One region of the Shewanella sp. AC91-MNA-CIBAN-0169 genome, then DNA from elsewhere that is predicted to be linked to it. Evidence: predicted binding sites of a transcription regulator. Region 1 holds the regulator's gene; each other region holds the start of a gene.
The links. The regulator sigma-54, encoded in region 1, starts transcription at its own class of promoters, with help from an activator protein. The targets are predictions, from matches to a motif close to GTTGGCACGNNNNTNGNNT.

Region 1 (10,968 bases):
ACGGTGCTGACCACCAGTACAACCAATCGCGATGGTAAGGTAACTGCGATTGTTACGTTCTAAATGCGGCATCCAAGTTTCAAATAGGTTTTCAATTTGCCAAATAAATTTATTAACTAATGGCTGACGACCTAAAAATTCTTGTACGGGCTCATCTAAACCCGTAAATGGACGCAGTTCTATTTCCCAATGTGGGTTGGGTAAAAAGCGTACATCAAACATAAAATCTGCTTCTGTCGGCATGCCGTGTTTAAAGCCAAAAGATTCAAAGTTAATCACTAACTCTTTATCAACACTGCCTAATAATATTTGCCTAACTTGGTCGCTTAATTCGTAGATATTTAGCGCAGAAGTGTCGATATAGTGATCAACAATTTTTGCGATAGGCTCAAGTAAACGGCCTTCTAGTTTTATCGCTTCTTGCAGTGAAATATGATTTTTAGATAACGGGTGTAATCGACGTGTTTCGCTGTAACGTTTAAGCAATACTTTGTCATTGGAATTTAAAAAGAAACTGATAATTTCAGTGTCATTTTGAAGTAGTGCCAATTGGTCTTGAAGCACTTTACCTTGTTCTGCAATGTTACGAACATCAACGCTAATCGCAACCAAATCATTACTGCCTTTAAGCTGGGCTAATAATGTGCCAATGAGTGGTAAAGGCAAATTATCAACACAATAATATCCTAGGTCTTCTAATACTCTCAGGGCAACGGATTTCCCTGAGCCTGAACGTCCCGATACTATAACTAGTTTCATGCAGTAATAACCTGATAAAGTTCTGTTGCGTCGTGAGTTTTACGAAGCTGTTTCAATATTTGCTTATCGCTTAACTTTTGGGCCATGCTCGATAACGTGCCTAAATGTTGTTGGCACTGGTCTGCAGGTACTAACAAAGCAAATAAAAGATCCACGGGTTGCTTATCGATTGCATCAAAGGCAATGGCTTCTTCACATTTAATAAATATCGCGATAGGGTGATCGATGGTCGTTAATCTACCATGAGGTATCGCAATGCCATTTCCTATACCTGTGCTACCCATTTTCTCTCTCGCTAACAGGCTTTCAAAAACCTCTTGCGAAGACAGGGTTGGGTACTGGGCAGCGACTAAATTGCTGATGAGTTCCAGTACTTTTTTCTTACTGCCCGGTGTGGCACAGGTAGTGCATTCCGGCTGCAGAATGGTACAAAGTTCCATCGTTAGTGTTTTGTATTCTTCTCTTTGTGTTTAATTACCTGACGGTCGAGTTTATCGATCAGGGCGTCTATTGCAGCATACATATCAGTACTTTCTGACATTGCAAAAATTTCTGCGCCATTAATGTTGATTTTGGCTTCTGCTTTTTGTTGTAATTTTTCTACATTGAGCACAACGTGTACATTATGGATCTGATCGAAGTGTCGTTCAAGCTTTGAAAATTTACTGTGGATGTATTCACGTAAAGATTCTGTTATTTCGACATGACGTCCAGTCAGACTTATTTGCATAAAAAATCCTCCATTGCCTAGTAGGTTATAAACTCTTACGTTGGTTTGAGGGCGGGATCATCATTGCTTCACGGTATTTTGCTATCGTACGACGAGCAACGTTTATGCCCTGTTCTGCCAGAAGCTGAGCCATTTTACTGTCACTCAGTGGTTTTTTCTGGTTTTCTGCGGCAACCAGCTTTTTGATAAAAGCACGAATGGCCGTTGATGAGCATTCCCCGCCATCGTCAGTACTGACATGGCTAGAGAAGAAGTATTTTAGTTCAAATAAGCCTCGAGGGGTGTGCATATATTTTTGTGTGGTGACTCGTGAAATGGTCGATTCATGCATTTCTACAGCTTCAGCGATATCATTGAGCACCATAGGCTTCATGGCTTCTTCGCCATATTCAAAAAAGCCTTGCTGAAATTGCACAATGCAATTTGCCACTTTAAGTAAAGTATCATTACGGCTTTCAATACTTTTAATAAACCATTTAGCCTCTTGCAGATGGCCTCGAATAAATTGACTATCCGACGGGTTTTTACTGCCTCTAGCCATGGCTGCATATTGCTGATTAACACCAATTTTAGGCATGTTGTCTGGGTTTAACTCTACTACCCAACGGCCATTTTTCTTTAATACTGTGACATCGGGAATCACGTATTCATCATCCATGGGGGTAATTAATAAGCCCGGACGAGGATTGAGTGTCTGGATTAGAGTGATTGCGTCACGTAACTCATTTTCTTTTAGTTTTGTTTTACGCATCAATAATCTGAAATCACGGCCAGCAATTAACTCTAAATAGCCTTTAATTAACAAACGGGCATTATCGATATGGGGTGTGTCGTTAGAGTATTGCGCTAATTGAATAAATAGGCATTCGCTTAAATCACGTGCTGCAACACCCACAGGATCAAAGTGTTGAACGCGTTTTAATACCGCCTCAACCTCATCTAGTTCCACATTTTCATCACCCATGGCTTCGAGAATATCTTCGGTACTTTGGGTTAAATAACCGCGTTCATCAATGGCATCAATAATGGCGGTGGCAATGGCGAGATCGGTGTCTGAAAATGGAGTGAGATTTTTTTGCCATTCTAAGTGTTCGTACAGACCTTCGGTGGTTTCACCTTGAAAGGGCATGTCGTCATCGCGCATGCTTGCACTGCCTGAACCTGACATAGGTGAGGCTGTGTATACTTCATCCCATGTGGTATCCATGGCTAAATCATCCATGGTTTCTTTGGTCATGGATTCTGCTATGTCGACGGTGGAAGTGTCTTTTTCGACATTAACAATACTGTTGTCACTAAAGTCTGTATCCGCTTGGTCGCGGTTTTCTTTTAAGGAGTCTTTTGCTTCAGAAAACTCATCTTCTATTTCAAGCAATGGATTTGAATCTAATGCTTGTTGGATTTCCTGCTGTAGCTCCAATGACGATAATTGCAGTAAGCGAATGGCTTGCTGCAATTGTGGGGTCATGGTTAAGTGTTGACCCATTTTAAGTTGGAGTGACGCTTTCATTTACCGCTTATCCCTAGATGATTTTCCATAAAAATGACAATCTCGAACTGTAATAGATTGCCATAAACATCAATGACATTTAACGTTGTTTAGGTATCGTTCAATGAAATGAGTTAGCTAGACTAAAAGGCCAGTAAAGTAACTATAGCTTGAATTGTTCACCTAAGTACACAGCTCGAACTTGTTGATTACTTAATATCTCATCTGGTGTGCCTTCGGCAATTAAATTACCCTGGCTAACGATATAGGCTCGCTCACAAACGTCTAGCGTTTCACGTACGTTATGGTCGGTAATTAATACCCCTAAACCGCGGTTTTTAAGTTGTTGGATGATTTTTTTAATGTCGATGACCGAAATAGGATCAACACCAGCAAAGGGCTCATCAAGCAAAATAAATTTTGGATTAGCAGCTAAAGCGCGCGCAATTTCAACACGACGACGTTCACCACCCGATAACGACATGCCTTGGCTGTCGCGTATGTGAGTAATGTGGAACTCTTCGAGTAAGTGCTCAAGTTGCTCAATACGTTGGTCTGTGCTGAGCTCTTTGCGAGTTTGCAGTACGGCCATTATGTTGTCGTAAACGGTGAGCTTGCGGAAAATACTGGCTTCTTGTGGTAAGTAACCTATACCTTTGCGGGCGCGCAAATGCATTGGATCGGCAGTAAGGTCGTCATCGTCAATCAATATTCGGCCTTTATCGCTTTTTACTAAGCCGACAACCATATAAAAGGTGGTGGTTTTACCTGCACCATTGGGGCCTAAAAGACCGACAATTTGGCCGGTTTTAACCGTTAAGCTCACATCTTTAACAACTTGACGAGCTTTATAGCTTTTAGCTAGATTTTCAGCGGTTAAGGTAATTTGGGTCATGGTTTGATCTGCTTGTTAACAGGAATTTCAGGGAGTTTTTGCTTTGGCGCTGACTCGTCTTGGAAATTCTCTGGTTGAATGATGGTGATTACCCGATCTTGTCCTGTACCAGTACTTTCGGCAATCAGCTCTTGAGCACTGATGTTGTACTTGATTTTATTACCGGTAACCTGGCTACCAGATTGATCCAATTTGGCGTTGCCAGTCAATGTGAGTGTAGTAGTGGCAAGGTCATAGCTAATTTCGTTAGCACTTGCGGTACCAATTTTACCGTCATCTAATTCTTGTGAAAATGTAGCTGGGGTGCCAGTAGCAATTAATCTCTTGCTGGTGGTGTTTTCAGGGGTAAACGCCCGTAACTGATCTGCATTGATATTAATCGTGCCTTGGACAATCGTTACCGGACCATTAAAAACAATTTGATTATTCTTAATGTCGGCAGACTGACTGACTGAAGCGATTTTCAATTCTTGTTTCAGATCCCCTTGTTTCGCTATGGCAGGCAAACTCAATATACAAAGTATGCTACTTAATAACATAACATTGGCGCGAGTGTGGAGACGATTAATGTGGCTCATATGTTCCTTCTACCTGGCTTAGTAGCGATAATTTTTGCGAATTCAAGTCAGCATGTAGGCCTAAACCTTGAATAATAAACCCTTTACCTTTGATGTACACCATCTCTTGCGAGGATCCTATCATAGTGGTTAAATCCACCGAAATAGCTTGGGTACTCAGTGACTGCAGGGGTTCTTCTATATCAATGGCATCAATAATAACATTATTTTCTAATGTGACTTTGCTGGTATTTTTATTCAATTGCCCACGGTCTGCACTTAATTGCCATTGTGCTTTACCGTTTTCAGGGTAAATGAGGTAAATCGGTTTGGTAAAGTGAGTGATGTCACTTGAGGCGTAATGCTCCATGTGTTCGGCGCTGACTCGACTTTCGACGAAACCTAGTTGATTGAATTCTGTAGTGCGTAGGTTATCTGCAACAAAATCTGGGCGCTCAATACCGCGTATTTGTACCGCGTCCATTTCACTGCGTTTTACTTGTGCTTGCCAGTACAATATAAAAGCAAGCCCAAAAAAAGCAATAATACCTAGCGTGACTCTACTCATATACTCATACCATGAGCACTGGCAAATTTATCTTGGCTTAATAGTAATAAATCGGTGAGTTCACGCAGTGCGCCGTGGCCACCATTGAGGGTGGTTGTCATATGGCACTGTTGTTTGACAAACGGATGACCATCACCGACACAAACGGCTAGTCCTACGGCTTTCATTACAGGTAGGTCTACCATGTCATCGCCAATGTAAGCCACTTCATCAGCAGTCACATTATAGAGCGACAATAATTGCTCAAAAGGCTCAAATTTATTATCAATACCTTGATAAATATGTGTTACACCTAATGCCGTCATGCGGTTTTCAACAATCTTGGATTTACGTCCTGTTATCACGGCAACATGGATACCACTGGTAAGCAAAGAACGCACACCATAACCGTCACGAGTATGGAACGCTTTGAGTTCTTCACCTGCATTACTGAGGTAAATACGTCCATCTGAAAATACTCCATCGACATCACAGATTAACAGTTTGATTTTTTGAGCTCGTTGCCAAATATCATTGCTGACAGGGCCGTAAAATCCTTGGTGAAACGAGGTTGATTCTGACATGATTAAATGACTCCAGCTTTAACCATATCGAGCATGTTTAATGCTCCGATCGGTTGATGTTTTTCATTAACGACAATCAGTCCGTTGATGCTCTTTTCATCCATGATTTGCAGTGCTTGTGCGGCTAAAATCCCCGCAGGGCAGGTAACACAATTTTCGGTCATAACCTGGGCAATAGGAGTGATTCGAAGATTCACGTCTGCATCGATAACCCGGCGTAAATCACCATCGGTAAAAATGCCCACAAGTTTATTGGCATGGTCGACTACTGCCGTCATGCCAAGGCCCTTTTTAGATATTTCATAAAGTGCCTCAGTAATACAAATATCATCATTGACGATCGGTAAATCATCGTCTTTATGCATGACATCGTCGACTTTTAGAAGTAATTTTCTTCCAAGAGAGCCACCAGGGTGTGATAAGGCAAAGTCATCACGAGTAAAACCTTTTGCTTGTAATAAAGCAATGGCTAATGCATCGCCCATAGCAAGTGTTGCAGTGGTGCTGGAAGTGGGTGCTAATCCTAATGGACATGCTTCTTCTTGCACTTGAATGCATAAATGGATTTTGGATAAACGCGCCATATTGGAGTCTGGTTTACCGGTCACCGCAATCACTGGTACACCCATACGCTGGATAACAGGCATTAATGTCAGTATTTCGCTTGATTCACCAGAGTTGGAAATGGCGAGTACAATGTCATTTTTGGCTAATGCGCCCAAATCACCATGACTGGCTTCACCAGGGTGAACAAAAAATGCCGGTGTGCCGGTGCTGGCAAAGGTCGCGGATATTTTGTTACCAATATGACCGGATTTGCCCATCCCCATGACAATTACTTTACCTTTACACTGCATGATCAATTGACATGCTTGGTCAAACTCAACCGAGTCTACATATTGATATAAATTATCTAAGGCAGCTTTTTCTATATCAATGACTTTACGACCCCATTGACGAAATTGAGTGTGATTTACCATGCGACTCTCTCTGTTAGCTTAATACTTTACTTTCATGCTCCAATCTAATGCGACTGAAAGACAACAATTTGGTACGCAATAAAGGTGATTAATAATAGTGCGCCATGCCAGCGAGTAAGTTGTTGCTTAGCGCCACTGGATAATACTAAAACGGCTAATGCTGCACTGGTGCCTAATACCATATAGAAGTCTCTTCCACTGGCTGAAGCATCTATTTCACCAGGGGAGATCAATCCTGGTAGTGCCAGTACCGCAAGAATGTTAAACAAGTTAGACCCAACAATGTTACCAATGACAAGGTCGTGTTCTTTTTTTAATACACCAGCAATACAGGCCGCTAATTCTGGTAGGCTGGTTCCTACTGCGATAATGGTTAAGCCAATCACAAGATCTGACAACCCATAAAACTTTGCAATACCTACAGCGCCATCGACCATCCAACTTGCTGATAGCGGGAGCAATATAATACCGACGACCAGCCAAATGATAGCATGAAAGGTTGGCACATTTTTAGGGATCTCAGATTCAAGTTTATCATCTAAGCTGTCTGGGGTTTTGTCATGAGTAGCTTGCCAAATGAAATATCCCATCAACAACAAAAGTAATGCAATAAGCATGATACCTTCTGTTTGTGTCAACACATTATCATGCAAGGTGTAACCGGCAAATACCGTAGCAGCAAGCATGATAGGTATTTCGCGTTTTAAGGTCTTCGAATCTAAGCTAATGGCACCTAGTAAGGCTGTTAATCCTAAAATTAAGGTAATGTTAGCAATGTTTGAGCCCAATACGTTACCAATGGCGGTATCACGCATGCCATCCATTGATGCGGTGGCCGCAACAAACATTTCAGGTGCAGAGCTACCCATAGCAACAATGGTGAGTCCAATTAACATCGGAGGTAAGCCTAAGTTGCGGGCAAATGCCGCCGCCCCATAGACAAATCTATCCGCACTCCAAACTAAAACAGCAAGGCCAACAACTAACATTAGGATATTAACTAGCATGTGATTCCGATAGTAGTATTTAATTAACGACTATTTTCGCTGGATTTTTATCAAATTGAAAGCATTGCACAGTAATTGCTCTGGTAATGAAGAGTGTTGATATGGATATAGTTGTCGCTTAATCGACAATTACAGTACAATTTACTCTTCAACTTAAAGCAAGGAAGGCTGTTATCTCCTCAACGCCAATGTCTGATATGAGCAAATCAATTAATAAACCTTTGGTCGAAGTTAACCATTTAGCGTTTAGCCATGGTTCACACGTGATTTATGAAGATATTTCTTTATCGATTCCCAAAGGTAAAGTAACCGCTATCATGGGGCCCAGCGGTATCGGTAAAACCACCCTATTAAAATTGATTGGCGGACAGTTAACCCCCAACAGTGGGCAAGTTTTATTCGATGGCCATGATATACATAAGCTTAAACGCAAAGATCTGTTTGAATTGCGTAAGCGCATGAGTATGCTATTTCAAAGTGGTGCAATGTTTACCGACCTTAATGTTTTCGATAATGTCGCGTTTGCATTAAGAGAGCATTCTGGATTACCTGAAGAGATTATCCGCTCCATTGTATTGATGAAGCTGCAAGCTGTCGGACTTCGCGGTGCCGCGTATATGATGCCTAATGAGTTATCTGGTGGTATGCAGCGTCGAGCCGCATTGGCGCGAGCGATTGCACTTGAACCTGAGATGGTGCTGTACGATGAGCCCTTTGCCGGACAAGATCCTATTTCAATGGGCATGCTAGTAAAACTTATTCGTGAGTTGTCGGATTCATTAAAACTCACTTCAGTAGTGGTTTCTCATGATGTAGATGAAGTATTAGGTATTGCAGATTATGTCTATGTGATAGCCGATAAAAAAGTCATTGCACATGGAACACCAGAGCAATTACGTCAATCTGACAATCCACAACTGGTCCAGTTTATCAAAGGCGCGCCAGATGGCCCTGTGCCATTCCATTATCCTGCAGAGGATTATCAAGAGGAGCTACTTCGTGGGCGTAATTGATTATATTGCCGACACCGGCAAATATGCACTGAGATTGGTGCAGGGTTATGGTCGAGCGGGCATCATGTTATGGCGCGCGATTGCGCATTTTCCTAACATCAAAAAAGGTACCCCATTACTGATTAAGCAAGTTTATGTGCTTGGTGTTCGTTCAATGGTCATCATTTTAGTGTCCGGTTTGTTTATTGGCATGGTATTGGCTCTGCAGGGATATAATATTTTAGTTGGGTTTGGCACTGAAGAAAGCTTAGGCCCAATGGTAGCGTTAAGCTTATTACGCGAACTTGGGCCTGTCGTTGCTGCATTATTATTTGCCGGACGAGCAGGTTCAGCGTTAACCGCCGAAATAGGCTTAATGAAATCGACAGAGCAATTGTCGAGTTTAGAGATGATGGCGATAGACCCATTAAGGCAAATCATCGCACCGCGTTTTTGGGCGGGTGTCATTAGCATGCCATTACTGGCGTTAATGTTTAGTCTAGTGGGTATTTTAGGTGGGCACTTAGTCGGTGTTGAATGGAAGGGCATTGATAGTGGTGCGTTTTGGTCTATTCTTCAAGCATCGGTTGAGTGGCGACAAGATATTGTTAACTGTTTGATAAAAAGTGCTATTTTTGGTGTGGTGGTGACATGGATAGCCTTGTACCGAGGTTATGAAGTTCAACCCAATCCAGAAGGCATCAGTCGTGCGACAACCTCAACGGTTGTGCAGGCAAGCTTAGCTGTTTTAGCGCTGGACTTTTTGCTTACGGCAATCATGTTTGGAAATTAAGATTTTTTCATTGTTTAGATTAATTTAAGTGGTTTAATAGTATGTTGACACGGAAAATAGAGTTATTAGTAGGTGTATTTTTATTGTCAGGTTTGTTGGCATTTTGCGTATTAGTATTCAACGTTGCTAATGTGAAAGTAAAATCCAATGCCCAGACTTATACCTTGGTGGCTGAGTTTAATAATATCGGTGGCCTAAAAGTACGTTCGCCGGTAAAAGTTGGCGGAGTCGTTGTCGGACGCGTGACTGATGTTACCCTTGATAGCCATAAATTAGTGCCTGTTGTGACGTTAACAATGGATAAGCGCTTTGATAAATTCCCCGAAACCAGCAGTTTGGCCATTTTGACTTCAGGGTTACTTGGGGAGCAGTTCATTGGTCTAACACCTGGATTTATGGACGATGATATTTCGATGCTTGCCGATGGCGATAAAGTACATGACACGCGTGGTGCATTGATTTTAGAAGATTTAATTGGTCAGCTGTTATACAGCATGTCATCTAAAGATAAATAGGATCCCTATTATGAAAACGTTTTTTAGTCGTGTTATAGCTTTATGCCTAGTGGGTAGCGCTGTTATCAGCCAAGGTGCTACGGCTGCTAATGATGAGGTGAATACTAGTGATCCTTATGAGATGATCAAACAAGTAGCCAATATGACCTTTGATCGGTTTAAATCAGATAAAGAATTAATTAATGCCGATTTAAGTCATTTAAAAGTGATTGTACGTGAAGAGCTTATGCCTTACGTCGATTATAAATACGCTGCATATAAAGTCATGGGGCAGTATTTAAGTGATACCACCGTAGATCAACGTAACCGTTTTGTTGAGGCTTTCGAAGGCTATTTGGTCGCAACTTATGCTCAAGCATTAACAGAATATACCGATCAAAAAGTGGCCTTTGATCCGCCGAGTGATTTTAGCGACGAAAAAATAGTTGAAGTGAACGTGCAGATTATCGAAAAAGGTCGTCCACCGATTAAAATTCAATTTAAAGCGCGTCGTCTGAAAGACAACACTTGGAAAGCATTTGATTTAGTGGCGGAAGGGGTGAGTTTACTCGCCTCTAAACAGTCTGAAATTTCAAACTTAATCCGTCAGCAAGGTATTGAAGCGGTGATTACAATGTTGAATGATAAAACCCAACAGAATATTGATCGCCAACCAGCAAAAGAAGCAGCTGCGTGATTACCTTTAATCAACAAGAGCAACGTTGCATTGTCAGCGGTCGGTTAACACAAGATGATGTAAAACAATTGTGGCCTAAACGCCATGAATTGTTTACTGCATCTACTCAAGTGGTAGACTTATCAGCATTGGAATACGTCGACAGTGCAGGTGTTGCATTGTTATTAGCGTTTATCAAACTACATGCTTCAAGTAGCCAAGAAACAAGTGTGTCACGTCAATTGGTTAATCCAAGTGATCAGCTCAAGAAAATGATTGAGCTTTATGATTTAGACGCTTTTTTCAGCCAAATATAGTCTCAAATAGTAAAGGTAATTGATTTCATGGAATGCAAGGTTATTGAACAGATTTTAACAGAGGCGTTGTCGCTAACAGAAGCACATGTGACCTCTGATGGCAGCCATTACAAAGTGGTCGCCGTGGGTGAATGCTTCGAAGGCATGA
Region 2 (10,968 bases), on a different contig from region 1:
TGTTGATTACCTTGCCGAATTAGATCCCGATAGGATTTTTTTAGTGCAGAACAACCAATAATCACGGTTTTATTTTGGTTGTTAAATTCTAAAGCTAGATCACCAATACGCGATAACCAAGGTGCTCTATCAGCATCATTTAGAGGTTCTCCTCGGGCCATTTTATCTATGTTGGCCTGGGGGTGAAGATCGTCACCGTCTACAAAAGTGGCATTCATAATTTTTGCTAACAGTTCACCTACGCTGCTTTTACCACATGCGCACACACCCATTACAATAATGCATTTTCCTGTCATTCTCTTACCATTCCTTAATATAAGCTTATATAATTAAAGGCTTATTTTTTCGTAACTCAGTTTATAACTTGAGTTTACTGATCTCATTAAGGTTTGTGAATTCGAATGAGCACTCTCATTAATCACTTTGGAATATAGTATGGACACAATGGTACAAATCGCAGACCCGACCTACTTGTTGATGATAGCTGCACTCGCCATTATCGCGTGATTGATCTTGATTATTAAAATGAAATTGCATGCTTTTGTATCGTTAACATTAGTCTGCGTGGCCACTGCACTGGCAAGTGGCATTAGCAGTGATCAAGTAGTGCCGACTATGATGGCGGGTTTTGGTGGCACCTTGGCTTCAGTTGCCTTATTAGTCGGCCTTGGCGCTATGATAGGTAAGATTTTAGAGGTCACTGGCGGTGCTAAAGTGCTTGCCGATACCTTGATTAGCCGCTTTAGTGAAGATAAAGCGCCGCTAGCGTTAGGTATCGCTTCGCTGTTGTTTGGTTTTCCAATATTTTTTGATGCTGGCTTAATGGTAATGATGCCTATTATTTTTAGCGTGGCTAAACGCTTTGGCGACTCACCACTTAAGTATGCTTTACCGTCTGCGGGTGCATTTGCGGTGATGCATGCTTTTGTACCGCCACACCCTGGACCGGTAGCGGCTGCAGACTTACTTGGCGCCAACATTGGTTTATTGCTATTTGTTGGCATGATGGTGGCAATCCCTACATGGTATATCGGCGCTTACTTATTTGGTTTATATGCAGGCAAAAAATTTGATATTCCCGTATCGAAAGTTTTCTTCAGCACCGCACCTATTATCGATGTCGACAAGATCCCCAAGTTTGCTACAGTGATGTCGATTCTGGTGTTACCTGTGATACTCATTTTTATGGATACGGGGTTAAATACCTTAGCGGTAGCAGGAGTTATTGATGGTAAGTTGCCATTAGTTCAATTACTGCGAATGCTGGGTAAGACGCCCATCGCATTGCTGATTACCTTATTAGTGTGTTTGGTGGTCTTTGCTAAAGACTACGGCATGCAACCGCTTGAAAAACTGTGTGGCGATTCATTAGGGCCAATTTGTGCGGTGATATTAGTCACGGGTGCTGGTGGCATGTTTGGTGGTGTGTTACGTGCCAGTGGTATAGGACAAGCGTTAGCGGATGCATTATCCGATACCGGTATGCCGTTAATTGTGGCCGCATTTGTTATTGCCACCTGTTTGCGGGTGGCGCAAGGTTCTGCAACTGTGGCATTAACCACTACAGCTGCATTAATTGCGCCCATGGTTGCGGCAACGGCTGGATTAAGCGCTGCTGATTTATGTTTTATTGTGATTGCCATTGCTGGTGGTTCAACGGTGTTATCGCACTTTAATGATTCCGGTTTTTGGCTGGTAGGGCGTTTGATGGAAATGGACGAGAAAACCACGTTAAAAACATGGACAGTGATGGAAACTTTACTCGGCACCATAGCTTTTATCATTGTTGGTATCTTGAGCATACTGTTCTAAATATCAATCGGTTATCATTAACAGTGACGAATTGACGTTTTAATACTAACAAAGCCGCAATAGCGGCTTTTGTTAGCCAGAATATTGGCTTAATTTAGTGTATTTATGATTCTAGGTTATGCAAACACTAGCTGGCTAGTGATTTGTGATCGGGCTTGTTCTAACGCTGAATCTGCACGCAAAATAAGGCGGTCGATAGTGTCGTCAGCTTGCCAGTTAGATAACCCGACACAGGCACTAAAGCGAATGTGCTTACCGCTTTCTGGTTCGATTAGCTCCGTATGTTCGATACTATGACGAATACTCTCGGCTATTTTTAGTGCCATATTTTTGCTGCTAGCTTGAATGATGGCAATAAATTCATCACCGCTCCAACGGGCGATTAAGTCAGTTTCAGCAAGCTTACTTTGGCAATGCTGAGCAAAGTGAATTAACGCTTTATCACCCATATCATGGCCAAACAAATGGTTAATTTGCTTTAAGTCATCTATACCCATTAAGACACAATAAAGGTGTTCATGCACAAGGGTGCTATGGGTCATTAATTGCTGACTAAAATGGATTAACCCTCGTCGATTAAGGGCTTTTGTGAGGTAATCAACATAGATTTGTTTATCGAGTTTGTCTTTTAATAAATAAGATTCGGTGACATCGATCATGGTAACTTGAATAGCGGGTTGCTGCTCCCAACTGATTACCGTCTCAATTAATTTCACCCATATGATACGACCGCTAAGGTGTAGGCATTTGATTTCAACAGGATGAGGTTTAACTTTATTCGCGAGTAACGCAGCGTTAGCGTCTAGGCGCTGTTCTTGATAGCTTGGTTCAATCACATCCAAAATTGAGGCGAGTGACATAATACTTTGGGTATTAGGGTAACCGAATAGTTGTGCTAATGTCTGATTGCAATACAGCGGGCTAAAGTTGCGATGTACTAATACGCCTTGTACAGATCCATTGACTAATTGCTGATAGCGACTTTCACTTTGTACTAAAGCTTGTTTAAGTGTTGTAGATTCAGTTAAATCCACAATCGTGATTTGTAGGGCTGATCGTCCTTGCCATTCAACTATGTGTTCAATAGCTAATATATTGAGTTTCAAACCTAAACGGTTACGGTTAATGTAGCTGCGTACCTGAGGTTTTTCTATACCACTCATTAATGCGTAGTAAGTGTGTGTGGCTACATCCTGTAGTTCGGGATCGATTAACTCTAGAACACTCTTTAGCGCTAAAATATCTTGAGCTGTATTATAACCGAAGATTTTTGCATAATTATCATCGGCATAAAGTGGTATAAAATCTTGATGAATAACTACACCATAATGAGCATCAAAATCCAAAATCGTTCCTTGTTTGAATGTTATATTTTAATGTAGCATTTTTACTCGATAAATATTCTAGCGCTTTTGGTTATTTGTACCCTGATGTGATGTGTAAACTGGGCAATATGAGATCATCTTCGCACTTACCGTTGTTAAGATCATAGCATTTTCATAAAAGTGTCATTGCCATAATGTTATTACATCATTATGGCTCCCCTGCGTCGTTTCGTTTTTAGTCCATGGACAGTTCTTTTAATTTACGCGTTAGGGTATTACGACCCCAACCTAGACGTTTAGCGGCTTCTTGTTTATGGCCTTGAGTATGTCTTAGTGCTGTTTCAAGTAAAATACGTTCAAATTCAGGTTGCACTTCAGTGAGTAAATCACTTTCACCGGCAGCCAGCTTTTCATCAATCCAATCAGTTAATGCGGTTTGCCAGTCACTTGCTCCAGCTTGTTTCTGCTGGATTGCTACTGGGTCTTTAAGCAATTCTGGTGGTAAATCTTGCGGTAAAATTTCTTGTCCGGACGCCATTACGGTTAACCAACGACAAGTATTCTCAAGTTGACGAACATTACCCGGCCAAGGAAGGTTAGCCAATTTTACCGCGGTTTCTTTAGTGAGTATTTTGGGTTCAACGCCAATCTCTTTCGCTGCGGTGCTTAAAAAGTGATTGGCGAGTTGGGCAATGTCTTCACGGCGCTGCGATAACGGCGGTAAGTGTACTCTGATCACATTGAGGCGATGAAATAAATCTTCGCGGAAGGTGCCTTTTTGCACCTGCACCTCAAGATTTTGATGCGTCGCAGCAATAATACGTACATCAACTTGCACTGCTTGATGACCGCCGACACGATAGAACTGGCCGTCGGCAAGGACTCGTAATAATCGCGTTTGCACATCGATTGGCATGTCACCGATTTCATCTAAAAATAGCGTGCCACCATTGGCTTGTTCAAAACGACCTTGGCGCACGTTGGCGGCACCAGTAAAGGCGCCTTTTTCATGGCCAAAGAGTTCAGATTCAATCAAATCTTTTGGGATGGCAGCCATATTTAATGCAATAAAGGGTTTGTCCTTACGCGGGCTGTGTTTGTGCAATGCACCAGCGACTAATTCTTTACCAGTACCAGATTGGCCATTGATGAGCACACTGATAGATGAGCGAGATAATCGGCCTATGGCACGAAACACTTCTTGCATTGCCGGGGCTTCACCAATAATTTCAGGGGTTTTTATGGTGGTATCAATAACGGGTTGTGGTGCTTGCTCTGTTGCATGTGTGAGTGCGCGTTCAACTAAATTAATGGCTTCATCAATATCAAATGGTTTTGGTAGGTATTCAAATGCACCTGCTTGATATGCGCTCACGGCACTGTCTAAGTCTGAGTGGGCGGTCATGATGATCACTGGAATATGTGGATAATGCAGTTGTAAGCGATCAAGCAAGGTTAAGCCATCAGTACCTGGCATGCGGATGTCAGACACGATGACTTGAGGTTGTGATGCTTCTAAAGCTTGCCACAAGGATTCTGCAGCAGCAAAGCTAGCCGTTGACAGTGATGCGCCTTTAAGGGCTTTTTCGAGTACCCAACGGATCGAACTATCATCATCGAGGATCCAAACTTGTTCACTAATGTTCATGTTACTACCTCATTCTGCCTACAAAGGGCATGCTAGTTATTGTAATGGCAGGTTAATAATAAATTCGGTATGCCCTGGTGCCGAAACACAATCAATGCGACCGCCGTGTAATCGGGCAATGTTATGCGCAATGGATAATCCTAACCCTGAACCTTCGTCACGTCCGGTGACCATAGGGTAGAAAAGGGTATCCATTAACTCAGCAGGAATACCGGGGCCGTTATCAATAATGGATAAGGCGAGTACCACTTTATAGCGCTGTGTTCCAATGGTGACTTGATGTTGAGTGCGAGTGCGAATGACAATATCGCCACCACAATGTTCTAACGCTTGTATCGCATTTTGGACAATATTCAATACGGCTTGCTGCATTTGATCTGGATCCATCTGAATATCTGGAATCGATGGATCATAATCTCGTTTTAAGCAGATATTGTCTGGCAGTGCCATTTCGACTAACTTAAGCACTTTTTGAATCACTTGATGGATATTGTGTTCAGCATGCTGCGTTGGTCGTTGCGGGCCAAGTAAACGGTCGACTAAATTACGTAATCTATCTGCTTGTTCGATAATCAGACTGGTAAATTCTTTTAATTCGGGCGAGTCGAGCTCTCGCGATAACAACTGCGCAGCGCCTCTAAGGCCGCCCAGCGGGTTTTTAATTTCATGGGCTAAGTTACGTACCAAAAACTGTGCAGCTTGCTGTTGGGCGTCCATATTAAGCTGCTGATGAATGCGACGTTGTTGGTCTACTTGACGTAACTCTAAAATGCTGAGGTTATTGTCATTTTCAATTGGCATCAAGGTGATATCAATGGTGTGATGTTGGCCGTCTAGGGTGATTAATGCGGCGGTATTGACCGTGAGTCCCTGGCCGGCATTAATGGCATCGCGTAGTAATTGTGGCTCAACCCCCATCAGTTGATAAAGCTCAGGAAGCGTTTGCTCGAGTAGCTTATGGTTACCTACTCCCAATAATTGTGCGGCCGCGGCATTAGCATAGCTCGGCTTGAGCTCGTTATTAATAACAAGCACTGCGGTGACTAAGTGATTGAGAAGGTTATTTGTGTCCATTAGCCGTCCTAGTATAGGGTTGCACCATTATAATGCACCACTTTGGTGCATATCACAACCCGGAACACACAAGCATTTTGTAAGATAAATAGTCACGCAAAATTTCATAAGCTAATGAATAAAATGATTTTTATCTTAATCATTTAGACTTTTTTGCAGGTCCAAATACAGATGCTTGGTGAAGGAATATCTTTCTAGGAGAGCTTGATGCAAGGACTTTGCCGCTTTGTGTTACAGCGTTAACAACCAACGAGTGTTCACCTCTATTAATGCCCGTCAATTGGAATATATTCGATGCTTGAGCTGGGGCAGTGATAATACCATCGACTAATAATGTCATTAGCACGCCACGAGGTAATTGAGGGGTGACGCTCACTGACACGGTAAATGCGCCATTATTGTCACGCACAGTAGCTTCTTCTTGGGGAGAGGTAATCGAAATCGTGTAGTTAATTGATGCTTCTGTTGTTGGGATGACATTGATTTTTGTTGGGGTGTCAATCGTCATGTTGTTTTGGGTGTTTTCATTTAATTCAACAGCTTCGGCATTATTTTTTTGTTCATCTGAGTAATGAACTTTGCCATTTTCATCTACCCAACGGTATACGGTAGCAACACTTTGGGCGCTCAATAATAGCAAACTAATAAGTATGATAAGGCGCATGATGTACTCCATAAAACGACAGTTTCAATAGAGTAGACGTTTTTATAAAAAAAATCAGCTTAAACTGTTTAGTTAAGCTGAATCGAAGCGGCGATATTAAACCGCTATTGTTTATTTAGGTGCAACAACACTAGATGTATTGGCAGCAGTATTCTGAAATTTGATCTGTTCGGATACTGAAGCTCACATTTGGTGCAAGCTCAAACTGGCTTGCTTCAGCATATGCAACCCACTCAGTTTTACCCGGTAATAACACGTCAAATTTGCCAGAAATAACCTGCATTATTTCACCTTGAGCCGTTGAAAACTCATATTCACCAGGCAATACCACACCAAAAGTTTGTTTACTACCATCAGCTAATACTACGCTTCTGCTTATCACTTTACCGTTAAAATACACATTGGCTTTTTTAGCGACGCTTACCTGTTGCAACATACTCATATATTTTCCCTAAAAATGATCTTGGTTTGAATCTATCTGCGTTTACGTAAAATATCTAGTTAAATGTTTTCATGTTGTATCACGAGAGTCGCTTCGCTGCTAGAGACAGCTTCAGAAACGATAACAAGCGATAACAAGCGAACGCTGCGTGCAGTCTAGCACCTAGGCTCTTGGCTCGTCATCGCTTGTCATCTCAGGGATAGAGAAAGCTTCGCTGCTAAGCTGTTGACTTTATAGCCTCTAGCCGCGGAGCGTACTAGCAGCGCAGCGTCCTATGCCTTTCGCTTTTAGCCTGTATAGACTAGACAACAAAAAGCCCAGATGCATGCATCTGGGCTTTTTAGGTCTCAATGAGTGGCAGACGTTGCCACTCATTGATGGTAATTAACTGCGGTTATTACGCTTACGCTCATTCTCAGTTAAGAATCTCTTACGAACACGGATGTTCTTAGGAGTTACTTCAACTAATTCATCATCATCGATGAATTCAAGAGCTTGCTCAAGAGTCAATGTGATAGGCGTAGTCAATACTTGTGCTTCATCAGTACCTGATGCGCGCATGTTAGTTAGCTGCTTACCTTTCAAACAGTTTACTGTCAAATCGTTAGAGCGAGCATGAATACCCACTACTTGACCTTCATACACTTCAGCCGCGTGACCAATAAACATACGACCACGGTCTTGCAAAGCAAATAGAGCGAATGTTAGTGCTTTACCTGTTGCGTTTGAAATCAATACGCCGTTAGCGCGTTGACCAATATCGCCACCTTTGTGTGGACCGTAGTGATCAAATGAATGATAAATTAGACCAGTACCAGATGTTGCTGTTAAGAATTCGGTTTGGAAACCAATTAAGCCACGGCTTGGGATAACGAAGTCGATACGTACACGACCTTTACCATCAAGCTGCATGTCTTTCATTTCGCCTTTACGAACACCTAATTTTTCAATTACGGTACCTTGATGATCTTCTTCAACGTCAACTGTTACAGTTTCGTATGGTTCATGTAGCTCACCATCGATTGTTTTTAGAATAACTTCTGGACGAGATACGGCTAATTCATAACCTTCACGACGCATGTTTTCAATTAAAATCGATAAGTGTAATTCACCACGACCTGAAACGCGGAAACGGTCTGGACTTTCTGTTTCTTCAACGCGAAGTGCTACGTTGTGAACTAATTCAGTCTGTAAACGTTCAAGAATGTTACGTGAAGTAACATACTTACCTTCTTTACCCGCGAACGGAGAAGTGTTTACTTGGAATGTCATCGTTAGTGTTGGTTCATCAACAGTTAACGGTGGCATTGCTTCTACTGCATTCACTGCACAGATAGTATCAGAGATTTTAAGCTCGCCTAAACCTGTAATAGCAACGATGTCACCAGCATTTGCAATTGGCACTTCAGTACGGTCAAGACCCATGTAACCTAATACTTGGCCCATTTTACCGTTACGTGTCTTACCGTCAGCGCCAATAATGGTCACTTGTTGGTTAGTCTTAACGCTACCACGAGTAATACGGCCAATACCGATAACACCCACGTATGAGTTATAATCGATTTGAGAAATTTGCATTTGGAATGGAGCTTCTGCATCAGCATCTGGGAAAGCTACTTTCTCAACGATAGTTTGGAATAGCGGCGTCATATCATCGCTTGCTACATCTGGATCTAACGTTGCAAAACCATTTAATGCCGAAGCATAAACGATTGGGAAATCTAGTTGTTCGTCAGTGGCACCTAAGTTAACGAATAAATCGAATACTTGGTCAATAACCCAATCTGGACGAGCACTTGGACGGTCAATTTTGTTGATAACAACAATTGGCTTAAGGCCTTGAGCGAATGCTTTCTTGGTTACAAAGCGAGTTTGTGGCATTGGGCCATCAACTGCATCAACCAACAATAATACTGAGTCAACCATAGATAGAACGCGTTCAACTTCACCACCGAAATCGGCGTGGCCAGGAGTATCTACGATATTAATACGGTAGTCGTTCCACTGGATGGCAGTGTTCTTTGCCAGAATGGTGATCCCACGTTCTTTTTCAAGATCGTTAGAATCCATAACCCGCTCAGTAGCTTCTCCACGAGATGCAAGGGTTCCTGACTGCGCCAACATTTTGTCAACCAAGGTTGTTTTGCCATGGTCAACGTGGGCAATAATGGCGATGTTACGTAAATTCTCTAGCACGGATAAACCTCTAAACCAGCAAATAAAAAAAAAGGATCTAACAGTAGTTATAGATTATAGCTACTGTAAAAAAGCGTGCCATTCTACTTCACAGCAGCTTTTGTAGATAGGATTATTTTTGAACACTTGTAAATCTATCGCTTGCTATGGATTAATAAACAGCATAAAACGTATATATATGAAGCATAACCATGGTGTAAGACAAAACTGTGACATTGGCTAAAACAGCAACATTAACATGACGCACCATTATGGACTTTTGCACCATGATGAAACATAGTGATGCACGAGGTTGGTGCAAGGTTATGATTTAGAAGATTTGGAAACTTTCTCATCTTCATAAAATCAATTAGTTAGCGATCTGGCATGAATATCGCTTTATTGCTGATAATTATGAAAAGATTCGTTTTCCAGGTGCATCATCTGGCGAATAGCAAAATTATTTAAGGGACAACCCTTTACCCTACCGGAGGCTTGAGAATGTCAGTTGAATCAGTTTTAAAACAACTTGTAGAGTTAGAAGTTAAGTTTGTAGACTTACGCTTTACCGACACTAAAGGTAAAGAGCAGCACGTTTCTATTCCTTCTCATCAAGTAAATGAAGATTTCTTTGAAGACGGTAAAATGTTTGATGGCTCTTCAATTACAGGTTGGAAAGGCATTAATGAATCTGACATGGTGCTAATGCCAGATCCAACCACTTTCGTATTAGACCCTTTCACAGAAGAAACAACAGCGCTTATTCGTTGTGATATTTTAGAACCTGGTACTATGACAGGTTATGATCGTGACCCACGTTCAATTGCTAAAAAAGCTGAAGCTTACCTAATTTCTACTGGTATTGCTGACACAGTATTGATTGGTCCAGAGCCAGAGTTCTTCTTATTTGACGATGTCCGTTTTGGTACCGACATGTCAGGTTGTTTTGTTAAGATTGACGCAAAAGAAGCATCATGGAACTCAGCTAAGAGCTATGAAGAAGGTAACACGGGTCACCGTCCAATGGTGAAAGGTGGTTATTTCCCAGTTGCACCAGTTGATTCTTCACAAGATTTACGTTCGGCAATGTGTTTAGTACTTGAAGAAATGGGTCAAGTAGTTGAAGCGCATCACCACGAAGTAGCAACAGCGGGTCAAAACGAAATCGCAACACGTTTCAACACGTTGACTAAGAAAGCTGATGAAATTCAAATTCTAAAATACGTTGTTCATAACATGGCGCATGCTTATGGTAAGACAGCGACATTTATGCCAAAACCAATCGTTGGTGACAACGGTAGCGGTATGCACGTGCATCAGTCTTTAGCTAAAGACGGCGTAAACTTATTCGCAGGTGATAAGTATGCTGGTTTGAGTGATTTAGCGCTTTACTACATTGGCGGCATTATTAAGCATGCTCGTGCATTGAATGCGTTCACTAACCCAAGCACTAACTCTTACAAGCGTTTAGTGCCACATTTTGAAGCGCCTGTAATGCTTGCATATTCTGCACGTAACCGCAGTGCTTCAATTCGTATTCCAGTGGTACCAAGCCCTAAAGGCCGTCGTATCGAAGCGCGTTTCCCTGATCCACATGCAAACCCATACTTAGGTTTCTCAGCATTACTTATGGCTGGTCTTGATGGTATTCAAAACAAGATCCACCCAGGTGAAGCAATGGATAAAGATTTATATGACTTACCTCCTGAAGAAGCTGCTGAAATTCCACAGGTTGCAACGTCATTAGAAAACGCACTTGAACATTTACAAGCTGACCATGAGTTCTTGACTAAAGGCGGCGTATTCAGCGAAGACTTTATCCAGTCTT
Region 3 (10,968 bases), on a different contig from region 1:
TGATGAGCAAGGCCAAGTAAAAGGGCGCTTTGCCAACCCAGCATTAACAGAAGGATGTGAGGGTAAGAAACAATTAGTCAGTATGATACTGGCAAATGGGGCGGATCGCGTCATCGTGCGCAACATTGGCCAACAGCTTTTATCTAAGTTATTAAGCCAACAATTGAGTGTATTTCACGCAAAAAATGGTCGTACTGCAATAGAGTATTTTGCCAGTAGTCATTTAGCGGACTGTGAGCCATTTACCGAGGCAAGTCAGGGGCGACCATCAATCAATAATATTGCTAAGAAAGCCACTGGTGGTTGCTGTAACCATGAGCATAACCATGACCATGATCATCAACACGCTCATGGTGAAGAAGACTGCCATAACCAATCTGACTCGGGGACACATAAACGTTGCTGTGAGTCTAAATCTAAATTGGCGAATGAAACCACAACAATGAAACGTTGCTGCAATAAAAAACATTCACTAATTGCTCATTAATGATCGCTAGGGGTGTTTTATCACAGCGCTGTGGTGGCTAGTTAAGCTTTAAACCATAGCGTTGTAATTTTCGATATAAGGTACGCACACTAATATTAAGCGTTATCGCTAATTCGGCTGGCGATCCTGCATATTGCTCACATACCTGCGAAAGGTACGCACATTCCATGTCATCTAACGTCATCAGTTCGGTGTTAAGTTTTACGGCAATTGTTTCATCCTTAGATGTGTGGCTCGGTTGAACGCTTTCAGGTAAATCACTGCTGTGTATAACATCCTCATTGGCGATAAGTGCCGATTGCTCAATAATATTTTTCAATTCGCGAATATTTCCCGGAAATGCATAACGACCCAAAAGAGTTAATGCATTGCTCGAAAACTTTTTATGTTTGTAATCAGAATATTTTATAAAGTGATTCACCAGCGTCGGAATGTCATCATAACGCTCACGTAACGACGGTAAGTAAATCGGAAATCCTGCAATGCGGTAATACAGGTCGCGCCTAAATTCACCTTTTTCTACTAAATCGAGTAAATTCTTATGGCTGGCACTGACTAGCCTAAAGTCAGAACGTTTCTGTTTTAATCCGCCGACGGCACGATAACACTGGGTTTCAAGTAACCTAAGTAACTTTACTTGCATGTTCATCGGTACATCACCAATTTCATCAAAAAACACCGTTCCACCGTGCGCTATTTCAATCAAGCCTTTTTTGCTGCTTGTCGCCCCTGTAAATGCACCTTTTTCATAGCCAAATAATTCACTTTCGAACAGATTTTCACTTAGCCCAGTGCATTCAATCACCACAAACGGTTTATCATTTCGGTTGCTGGCCTGATGTACCGCTTTAGCAACTAACTCTTTGCCTGAACCAGTTTCACCTTGTAACAGAACCGCGATATTGGATTGAGAGGCTCTATTAATCCTGTTGAGCATCTGCTTAAATGGCGCAGACTGACCGATCATGGTGCCTTTTTTTGATTCTGTCGATGCGTAATCTATGGCATCTAAAATCTCTAGATACCCCAATACCATGCCACTATTATCTTTTATAGGTTTCATTAAAATGTCGCAGTAAGACTTACCTTGCACCGTGCTGTGAATATGCACGGCACTGGCAGCTCGGTTAGTACTCTGGCATTGTAATAACGGGCATTCCTCACCGTGTTTATCGCAAGGTTGGTCACTATTATGAGAGATTTGATGGCATTTACTTTGGCCTAAAATAACGTCGTCATCATAGGTTTCGATATAGGCTTGATTAACCGCATGGATCACATAATCGGGAGTAATAAAAATCGCCGGTTTATCAATAGCGTTTATCATAGATTGTACAACGGTGGTGTTATTCATTGCTTACTCTCGCTTGCGATTCATATTAATCGGCCAACCTTTATAATGACATTAATAGCACGATAAATGTCATTACGATGTCATATTTGTCACTCATTTGTTACTCAACAACCTAGCATGGGCATCCTGTCAATTTCAATAATGTTTAAGCTAATGATTTTAAACGATTAAACCTAACTAGTGTGATATGGCACAAGCTTTGTATTGATTGTGTTATATCGCTTACGACCGAACGGTGCCCTGGCAGTAGTGAACCCATGTACGAAAATTATGCCCTGAAGTTAATGGGAATGACCCGACTTGAAGACGAGGATGACAAATAATGAAATTAACATCAAAGCACAAAAAAACGGTTTTAAATGCACGTAACATCAGTGCGTTATTAGTGATTGCTGGCATGAGCAGCCTTTGCCATGCTGAATCACTAACGCAACAGCAGGTGCTTGAACAACAGGCCAATCAACGCATTGCCGATTTTAGCCAAGCGTTAAAAGGTCAGTTACAAGCCGCAATTAAACAAGGTGGCTTAATCAATGCGGTGTCGGTGTGTAAATCGGTTGCACCTGCCATTGCCGCTGAAAACTCGAAAGAGGGCTGGACACTGACTCGAACCAGTTTACGTGTACGTAATTCAGACAATACGCCAGATGAATGGGAGTTATCGCAATTACAACAATTTGAGCTGGTGAATGCCTCAGCACAACAACCTGCAGATAAGCCAATCGTGGCGAGTGAGTTTATCGTCAATGATGGTAACACTCAGTTTCGTTATATGAAGGCCATACCAGCGCAACAATTATGTTTAGGTTGCCATGGCAGTAATATTGAACCGGAAGTGAGTGCATTGCTGAGCAAAACCTATCCAGATGATAAAGCGGTTAACTTTGCCCTTGGTGATATTCGTGGCGCATTTTCACTGAAAAAGGATATCAAAACAGCTACTCCATCGGTTACTGCTAAGCCATAGCCGAAAGCAATAGTCGAAAGTAATAGTCGAAAAAGTAATTAACAAACTACCACGGGAATAGGGCTTTATCATTAAGCCTTATTCTTCGGATCGTAAATCAAATAATGCTTATTAATTCGCTGTTTGTTGCGACTTAATCCGCAGTTTACATTGATGGTTTAATTTAACATCATGCTGTAATGATTAACCCTCCTCAGTCATTGAATCAATGATGTTGAGAATATTACCAATATTAATCTGAGGCTTTATCTGACAAATACCAGTGTATTGTGTTGGGAGTTAATGTGTCATGAGTAGAATTCGAATCGATCATTTTTATCATCAAGCTAGCCATACTCTAACGTATGTGGTGACCGATATTGCTACCCGTCAATGTGCGATTATTGATCCTGTTTTAGATTTTGACATGGCGTCTGGCACCATAAGCACGAGTTTTGCTGATAGCATCATTGAGCATATCGATGAACATGGATTTGAAGTTGAATGGATTTTAGAAACCCATGCCCACAGCGACCATATTTCTGCGGCCTGTTATATCAAGAAAAAATGTGGTGGAACAACCGGAATTGGCGAGCACATCACCAAAGTTCAACATACCTTTAAGCGATTACTGAATCTTGATGATAGTTTTAAATGTAATGGCGAACAATTTGAACAATTATTTGTGGATGAAGAACTCATTAAACTGGGTCATTTAGATATTCACATTATGCATACACCGGGTCATACACCAACCTGCGTCAGTTATCTCATTGAAGATGTTGTGTTTGTAGGCGACACCTTGTCAACGCCAGAATTAGGCACCGTTAATACTGACTTCCCCAATAGCAGCGTAATAACCTTGTACCATTCAATTCAGCGAATATTGGCATTACCTAATTGCACTAGGGTGTTTGTTGGCCATGATCCACATGCACAGAAACGTACAGATAATGGGTTAGAAACATCGGTGATTGCCCAAAAACGCTATAATAGTGTGGTAGGGGGGAATGTCACCCTAGCAGAGTTTATTAAACGGCATCAACAACGTCATATTGGCCCTGACATACAGCAACTATTATTAGCCGCGATTCAAATGAATATTCGTGCGGGTAACATGCCATTAGCTGACGGTAAGGGTAACTACTACCTTAAAATACCGCTAGATCAGCTCTAAAAATGAATACACAATCAACCATTAGCACAATCAACCATTAGCACGGTTAGCCATTAACAGCATCTGCCATCAGTAAAAAATAAGCCATGAGCCACATAATGTTGGCTCATGTTTGCGTAATTTATATTTTATGAGGCACCAATGGAAAGCCATCTTGTTGCCATTGCATCATGCCACCGGCAACAGACAGAGGTTTGCTAAACCCCATATCCTGTAATGATGCTGCCGCCAGAGCAGAACGGCCACCGGTTCGACAAATAAGATATATGTCTTTGTCAGCTAGTTCATTTAATGCCAATACCCACTCACAGTGATGACTGACTAAAGGATGCTCGTGTATTTTCATCTCTAATACGCCACGAGGAAAATTCACTGCGCCTTCTATATGGCCCGTCGTAAACTCATCATGCTCACGAACATCGATAATGATCACATCAGGGTTAAGCATTGCCGTCAGTAGTTCTTGGGTACTCACTTCAATAATGTGGGTTTTAATCTCACTTATGTATTCTTGGGCAGTTTTCATGTGTACCTCGTGATGTTAAATAATGGATTTAGTTACAATGAATAGCGCCATTAGCACTAAAAACACGGCAAATATTTTTTGTAAAATCGCTTTGGGTAAATATTGATTTATCCATTGGCCAGCAATACTGCCGACAAGTCCGCCTGCAATCATGATGGCAATAATCGACCAATCAAACTCAAACCCTTTACTTGAAAGTAATGAGTAATATTTAGCAAAACCGACCAGTGAGTTCATCGAAATAATCAGTAAGCTGGTACCAATCGCCAGTGACATTTCAATGCCGCCAAGTAACACCAGTGCAGGCACAATTAAAAAACCACCACCTACACCCACAAAACCGGTGACAATCCCAACCGCTAATCCTTGCGACAAGATTTTAGGGATATTTAGTTTGCCAGCTTGGTAGCGGCTAGATTGATTTCGCCACATCATCACCGCGCCAATGAGCATCAAAAGAACAAACACAGTAAGTTGTATGTCACTGTTAAAGAAGCTGCTGAGCCATGCGCCTAAATAGGTGCCTACCATGCCAGGTAAACCAAATAAAAACACATGAGGCCAAGAGACTTTTTTATGCTTAATAAAGCCTATGCTGCTGATTAAACTGATAGCACCCACAATGCACAATGACGAAGCGATAGCTAATTGGGGTTGCATTCCAATAAGGTAAAGCAACACCGGAACAGTAAGGATGGAGCCACCAGACCCTAATACACTCAGCACTAAACCAATTAATAATGCGCCAATGATTGCTTGTATCATCATGATTACTCTTAAGTTTAAAGCTGGTTAATCGGGATTTTTAAATACACAGTGCCGTTGTCTTCAGGGGCAGGCATTTGGCCTGCGCGAATATTGATTTGAATCGATGGCAATATCAGCCTAGGCATCGGCAATGTGGCGTCTCGTTGTTGACGAAGCGTCACAAAAGCAGATTTGGTAATAGTGTTGTTAACATGGATATTGTGTTGTTTCTGTTGGATGACTTGAGTTTTAAATTGATGCCCGCGCCCCTCAGTAGGGTAGTCATGACACACATAGATATCAGTGCTTTCTGGTAGGGTAAATAATGCCTGAATGGAATCGTACAAAGTATTGGCATCCCCACCTGGGAAATCACACCTAGCGGTACCCACATCTGGCATGAAAATGGTGTCTCCAACAAAGGCGGCTTGCTCATTAATAATATAAGCAAGATCAGCCGGAGTGTGACCCGGTGTGTGCATAACACGAATGGTCATATTACCGACTTGTAACTGCTCATTATGTTTAAATAGATGGTCAAATTGGCTGCCGTTAGGCAAAAAGCTAGCGTCTAGGTTAAATACCTTTTTAAAAGTCTGCTGGACTTCGGTGATGTGCTCGCCAATACCAATTTGGCCACCAATTTTGTCACGTAAATAACTGGCAGCAGATAAATGATCGGCATGAGCATGGGTTTCAAGTATCCATTTGACGGTTAACGCTTGGCGATCAATCCAATGTAAAACCCGATTGGCATTTCGTGTGTCTGTTCGACCTGATTTATAATCAAAGTCTAAAACAGGGTCAATAATCACAGCAAACGATGTGGTATTATCAGCAACAACATAAGTGAACGTTTCACTGTCTTCATCTAAAAATTCATGGACACTAAAGGTTGAAATCATCACAAGCTCCTGTTAAATAGTGCACAGGGACTAAGCGTCCCAGTGCTTGCCACGGGTTAAAGCGACTTCTTACTAAAATACCAATCTACGTAATGATAACCCTGGGATAAACGTGCTTTAGCGTCAGCAGTTGTTGCTGGTGGTGGCACAATAACGTCATCGCCAGGTTGCCAGTTTTCTGGGGTAGCAACGCCATTGGCATCACTGGTTTGCAGTGCTTTTACTAATCGAACAAATTCATCTATAGAACGACCATTACTCATTGGGTAATACACCATGGCACGCAGCACACCTTCGGGATCGATAATAAAGGTTGCGCGAACGGCAGCGGTGTCACTCGCACCGGGTTGGATCATGCCGTAGGCTTTAGCCACTTCCATTGATAAGTCGGAAATAATCGGGAAGGTAATTTCAACGCCAAAGTTTTCTTCAATGTTACGTACCCAAGCGATATGGGAATGAACACTGTCGATAGATAAACCGAGTAACTCAGTATTAAGCTTGGCAAATTCTTCTGCACGTTGAGCAAACCCAATAAACTCAGTCGTACACACAGGGGTAAAATCCGCAGGATGAGAGAACAACACTAGCCACTTACCTTTATAGTCAGTAAGTGAGCGCATGCCATGTGTTGTCTTGGTATTAAAGGCCGGAGCGGGTCGGTTTAATTGCGGAAAAGAAACAATAGAATCAGTCATGTTATTACTCCAAAAAAATGGTTAAGTTAATGCAACTCTAATCTGTAAAATAGATTGCAAACATACTTAGTAATAGCAATTGCTAGGCCAATATCTGTTAGATGATAATAAATAACGTAAATAAAATAAGTATCTGATTTTATTAATTAAAAATTTAGATGTGATTAGTTGTTAGATAATTTTTACATTATCCACACAATAAGTTGTATTTAACTCGTGTCATAAATGGCACAAAAGACAAAAATGACCACGTTAATTGTCGCAATAGCAAAACCGATCAAGCGATACAGGTGTTAGCAGTAAGGTTTCTGAAGTGAGTAATTAACAAATCTGTGCATAAAGCCGCATTATATGGATTAGAAATAGAGCTGATTGCGGAACAAAAATTTATTTAACGATAGCAATGTGAAGCGGGTCTTGATTATGCTTGTGAAGCCTATACCGTAATATCATTTAGGTTTATATTTTCGTAATCAAATATATGACTTATAAAGAGTAATTCGTAAATGGAATTGGCCAAGCTTTCACGTATCAGTATGAAACACTTGATCACTTTGCATGTGATGCTTGATACCCTCAGTGTCACAGCCTGTGCTGAACGGTTATGTTTAAGCCCATCGTCGGTGAGTAAAACCTTAAGTCAGCTAAGAGAAAGTTTGCATGATGAATTATTCTATCGTCATGGCAATTCACTCATCGCCACTGCATTAGCACGACGACTAGGCCCAAGTGTGAAGCAGATGATTAATGATATGAATCAGATCATGAACCAGGATGTGTTCAAGCCACAACATTATCAAGGTAGCTTTTCACTGGCGATGCGCGAAAGCACATTTGAGTTATTAGCCGCCACATTAACGGCTCATATTCTCAACTTAGCGCCCAATATCCATATCGATATTTACAATAAAGACAACATCGGCTTTGAGGGCTTAGTAAAAGGCTCGTTGGATTTTATTCTTTTGCCACATGACTTAAGCCAACCAACCAATGTCGATGAAGACTTAGTCTGGGAAACCTTAATCAACGATGAAATGGTCTGCCTAATGAGTGCTAGCCATCCACTGGCGTCACAGCAGACTATTAGCCTTGATGACTACTTAAATTTCAGCCACATCGGCATAACAGATACTGATTTGAGCACACCTTTTTTTGATATTTTACTGGCACAACAATCTAAAAAACGGGCGATACCGATTTCGGTACCTGACTTTGGCAGCGCAGCGTTAATGTGCCATCACAGTGAACTGCTATTTACCTGTTCGCGCCACTGGGCCTCAATAGCCAAGCAAGCCCAAGGATTATTGATTAAACCGTTACCGATCGATTATGGCAAAGTTGCTTATAGCCTTGTGTGGCATCGGCAAAGTATGAACGATCCTGCTCATCGTTGGCTGTATGAACAAATATTGCTGTGCAGTCGTTAAGCGCACCAATACGATTTTATGTATTGATTAAATGGTACTTTATCAATGAATTGATTTGGTATTAAGTTGCAGCAAAGCCATCCTAGCCATATGTTCAACCTCAGTTGCATATAGACGTTACCTAAAGAAGTTACCAATAGAAGTTACCTATGGACGCTAAATGTAGGTGTTAAATATAGGTACTAAATATAGCGATTAGATATACAGCGACGGCAAGACGATATTGGTGACTCCTCGCTGAGTAAGTTGATTTGCTAAACGTGCTATATCCGCTTGAGTACATTGTGGCCATGTAGAGCCTACGCCTATAACACCATGATGATGAAACGCATTTAACTTCACCCGAGTCTCTGTGGGGAGGTTAGATAAATACCCGCCTAGGGCGTCAATATCATGCTCATAATCAGTGATGCCGGGAATGTGTAACAGTCTTACTTCATACAGTTTATTGTGCTGAGCCAGTAACTCAATTGACGTAAACACCGAATGGTTATCACGCCCAGTGATGTAATGATGGGTATCTTGTTGCCATGCTTTTAAATCAACCATTGCGCCATCTAAAAATGGCAGTAGCTTATCCCAACCTGTTGAGCTCAAACTGCCATTGGTGTCGAGCATACAACTGAGATGCGATAAATGTTCTGAGGACTTTATCGCACTAAAAAGCTCAATAATAAAAGGCAATTGTAAGCTCGCTTCACCACCACTGAGTGTAATTCCATTGATAAAATGACGTTGTCCGTAGATAACCTCTAGCATTTGTTCAACGGTGTAATGAGACGTTTTAGGCGTCGATTGTCTAGAGCATCCCGCAAGGCAAGTATCGCATTGGCTGCATTTGGTGCTGTCCCAGACAATATGGGGCTTACTTGGCGAACTACATGGAGAATGATTAACTGGTATTAGATCTCCATGTAACGACATTTCTTGTGACCGCATTTGGGGTAACGGCATAGCTTGTGAATGAATAAGACTAAGTGCCTGTTCAGGGCAACTATCAATGCAGTCACCACAAGCATCACACAAACTGATGGTGTGAGGATTATGACAATTTTTGCATTGATAGTTGCAGCCTTGCAAAAATATCACCAAACGACTGCCAGGCCCGTCGACACAGGAAAATGGCAATATTTGACTGACAACGGCATGTTTACTCATGAATAAAAGGAGCTTGTTCGTGAGCAATTACCCGAGCTTGGCGTTGAAGTATCCCCGTATTGATTGCGGCTTCTGCTGCTAACCCTGTGGTGTTGGTGCGTGAACCGCATTGCTTAAAAGTCTCAATGTCTGAGCGTTTAACCATATAACCAGTAACACGGACTAAATCGTTATTAGTAACATTGGCACTAAACTCTCTAAAACCTGAACTAAGGGCGCCTTTACAGAGTTGGAACATCGCTTGAGGATTAGCTTTAACGGTTTCATCTATGGTTAAAATATCGCTTATCCCAGCAGTATAATATTGATGATGTTTAGCTAGTGCTTGAATATGACTAATAGGGTCTGGTTCTGAGCCATAGGGAATACGCACGCCAGGGGTGACATTTTTATCCAAACTAATGCCACTTTGAGAATGCAATAAGGCGCGACCGTTATAACCGTAAGTGACTGGTGTCGACTTTACTATGTTGTCTAAAGCTGCAGATATTCCGAGTCCAAGTTCATTTGCATCTGGGTTATGGCCGTAGCCTGTATTGGGTTTGCTTGCGACATTGGTAGTTGTAATCTCAGCAGCATTAGGTAGTAAGGCTTGTAAAATATTGACCGCTTCAGCCATACCATAAATACCGAACATAGGTGCAAAGCGAGATTCATCGATCAACTGTTCCTTAACTAAAAAACTGTCAAAGAAATGAGATTGTTGGTGTAAAAATGCAGAACGAGCTTCAATAAGCTCGAATGCGAGTTGGCTGTAATATGGCAGCGTTTGGGCAAAAAAATCATCAATACTGTTAGCGTTTAGAGCGACTTCTTTGAGGTTAACCCGCACCAAGGTATTGGCGCCGCCAGCTAACGGTAATGCGTTATAACAACTGACAATCCCAAAGCCACGAGTATCGAAGGCGTCGGCATGTAGCGGATAGTTGGCAATGTGAGGTTTACCGCATTGACAAATATTGCTGGTGGCCTGAAATAATAAATCATCTGGCGTTACGGCAGGGTCATACATAAAGGTTAAATTGGGCGCAATTTGTTGTAATTCTGCATCTATTCTCAAAATGGTTCGGCAAATAATGTTATCAGTTGGGCCAATATTCACATGCATAAACGCATCGGGTAACGTGCGGTCGAGTAATATCCAAAAACGCTTGAGCTTACGATAGATGGCTTCAGCATCAAGCCCCTGTGTAAAAGGCATTAATAACGCATCTAATTGGCCTAAGTAAACCGGGATATTGGTCACCGATGGCACATGAAAATAAAGAATGGTTAATGCATTTAAGGCGTCATCAAAGTCTTCGGCGGGCGACAGCTCCAAATACTCAGATCCTTGCTGCAGGTATTTGGCATAATCTGGCAACACATAACGCGGTTTAAATGGCGCATGACCTTCAAACATATCGCAGATAATACCTTGTTTCATTGCATTATTTACCTGCTCAGACACCGCCACATAAGGCAGACTATTTTCAGCTTCTAATGCTAAATAGTTGGATTTTTGCTTAGGAGAAAGGTGAGGGTGGGAGACATTTTTCTCAAT

Region 2: a site for sigma-54 is predicted at 9,522-9,540, ahead of glnA (glutamate--ammonia ligase). Genes of this name have one in related genera too.
Region 3: a site for sigma-54 is predicted at 2,028-2,046, ahead of AAEY98_RS13675 (Tll0287-like domain-containing protein). Genes of this name have one in related genera too.

The regions. Positions count from the first base shown of each region.
Region 1 covers NZ_JBEOPM010000026.1:50,531-61,498, reverse strand. Annotated here, with positions in the region: gene rapZ (RNase adapter RapZ) at 1-759, opposite strand, end outside; gene ptsN (PTS IIA-like nitrogen regulatory protein PtsN) at 756-1,199, opposite strand; gene hpf (ribosome hibernation promoting factor) at 1,202-1,489, opposite strand; gene AAEY98_RS18445 (RNA polymerase factor sigma-54) at 1,515-2,999, opposite strand; gene lptB (LPS export ABC transporter ATP-binding protein) at 3,142-3,873, opposite strand; gene lptA (lipopolysaccharide transport periplasmic protein LptA) at 3,870-4,451, opposite strand; gene lptC (LPS export ABC transporter periplasmic protein LptC) at 4,438-4,998, opposite strand; gene kdsC (3-deoxy-manno-octulosonate-8-phosphatase KdsC) at 4,995-5,561, opposite strand; gene AAEY98_RS18420 (KpsF/GutQ family sugar-phosphate isomerase) at 5,564-6,541, opposite strand; gene AAEY98_RS18415 (calcium/sodium antiporter) at 6,586-7,548, opposite strand; gene AAEY98_RS18410 (ATP-binding cassette domain-containing protein) at 7,737-8,561, shown strand; gene mlaE (lipid asymmetry maintenance ABC transporter permease subunit MlaE) at 8,548-9,333, shown strand; gene mlaD (outer membrane lipid asymmetry maintenance protein MlaD) at 9,375-9,848, shown strand; gene AAEY98_RS18395 (MlaC/ttg2D family ABC transporter substrate-binding protein) at 9,859-10,524, shown strand; gene AAEY98_RS18390 (STAS domain-containing protein) at 10,521-10,820, shown strand; gene AAEY98_RS18385 (BolA family protein) at 10,848-10,968, shown strand, end outside.
Region 2 covers NZ_JBEOPM010000003.1:151,940-162,907, forward strand. Annotated here, with positions in the region: gene AAEY98_RS04750 (gluconokinase) at 1-296, opposite strand, end outside; gene AAEY98_RS04755 (GntP family permease) at 514-1,812, shown strand; gene AAEY98_RS04760 (sensor domain-containing diguanylate cyclase) at 1,929-3,158, opposite strand; gene glnG (nitrogen regulation protein NR(I)) at 3,373-4,785, opposite strand; gene glnL (nitrogen regulation protein NR(II)) at 4,822-5,859, opposite strand; gene AAEY98_RS04775 (DUF4124 domain-containing protein) at 5,999-6,523, opposite strand; gene ppnP (pyrimidine/purine nucleoside phosphorylase) at 6,654-6,965, opposite strand; gene typA (translational GTPase TypA) at 7,350-9,161, opposite strand; gene glnA (glutamate--ammonia ligase) at 9,642-10,968, shown strand, end outside.
Region 3 covers NZ_JBEOPM010000015.1:23,237-34,204, reverse strand. Annotated here, with positions in the region: gene AAEY98_RS13685 (NifB/NifX family molybdenum-iron cluster-binding protein) at 1-487, shown strand, start outside; gene AAEY98_RS13680 (sigma-54 interaction domain-containing protein) at 525-1,841, opposite strand; gene AAEY98_RS13675 (Tll0287-like domain-containing protein) at 2,164-2,808, shown strand; gene AAEY98_RS13670 (MBL fold metallo-hydrolase) at 3,098-3,964, shown strand; gene AAEY98_RS13665 (rhodanese-like domain-containing protein) at 4,086-4,490, opposite strand; gene AAEY98_RS13660 (sulfite exporter TauE/SafE family protein) at 4,506-5,258, opposite strand; gene AAEY98_RS13655 (MBL fold metallo-hydrolase) at 5,273-6,142, opposite strand; gene AAEY98_RS13650 (peroxiredoxin) at 6,199-6,840, opposite strand; gene AAEY98_RS13645 (LysR family transcriptional regulator) at 7,347-8,267, shown strand; gene AAEY98_RS13640 (YjjW family glycine radical enzyme activase) at 8,463-9,425, opposite strand; gene AAEY98_RS13635 (YjjI family glycine radical enzyme) at 9,418-10,968, opposite strand, start outside.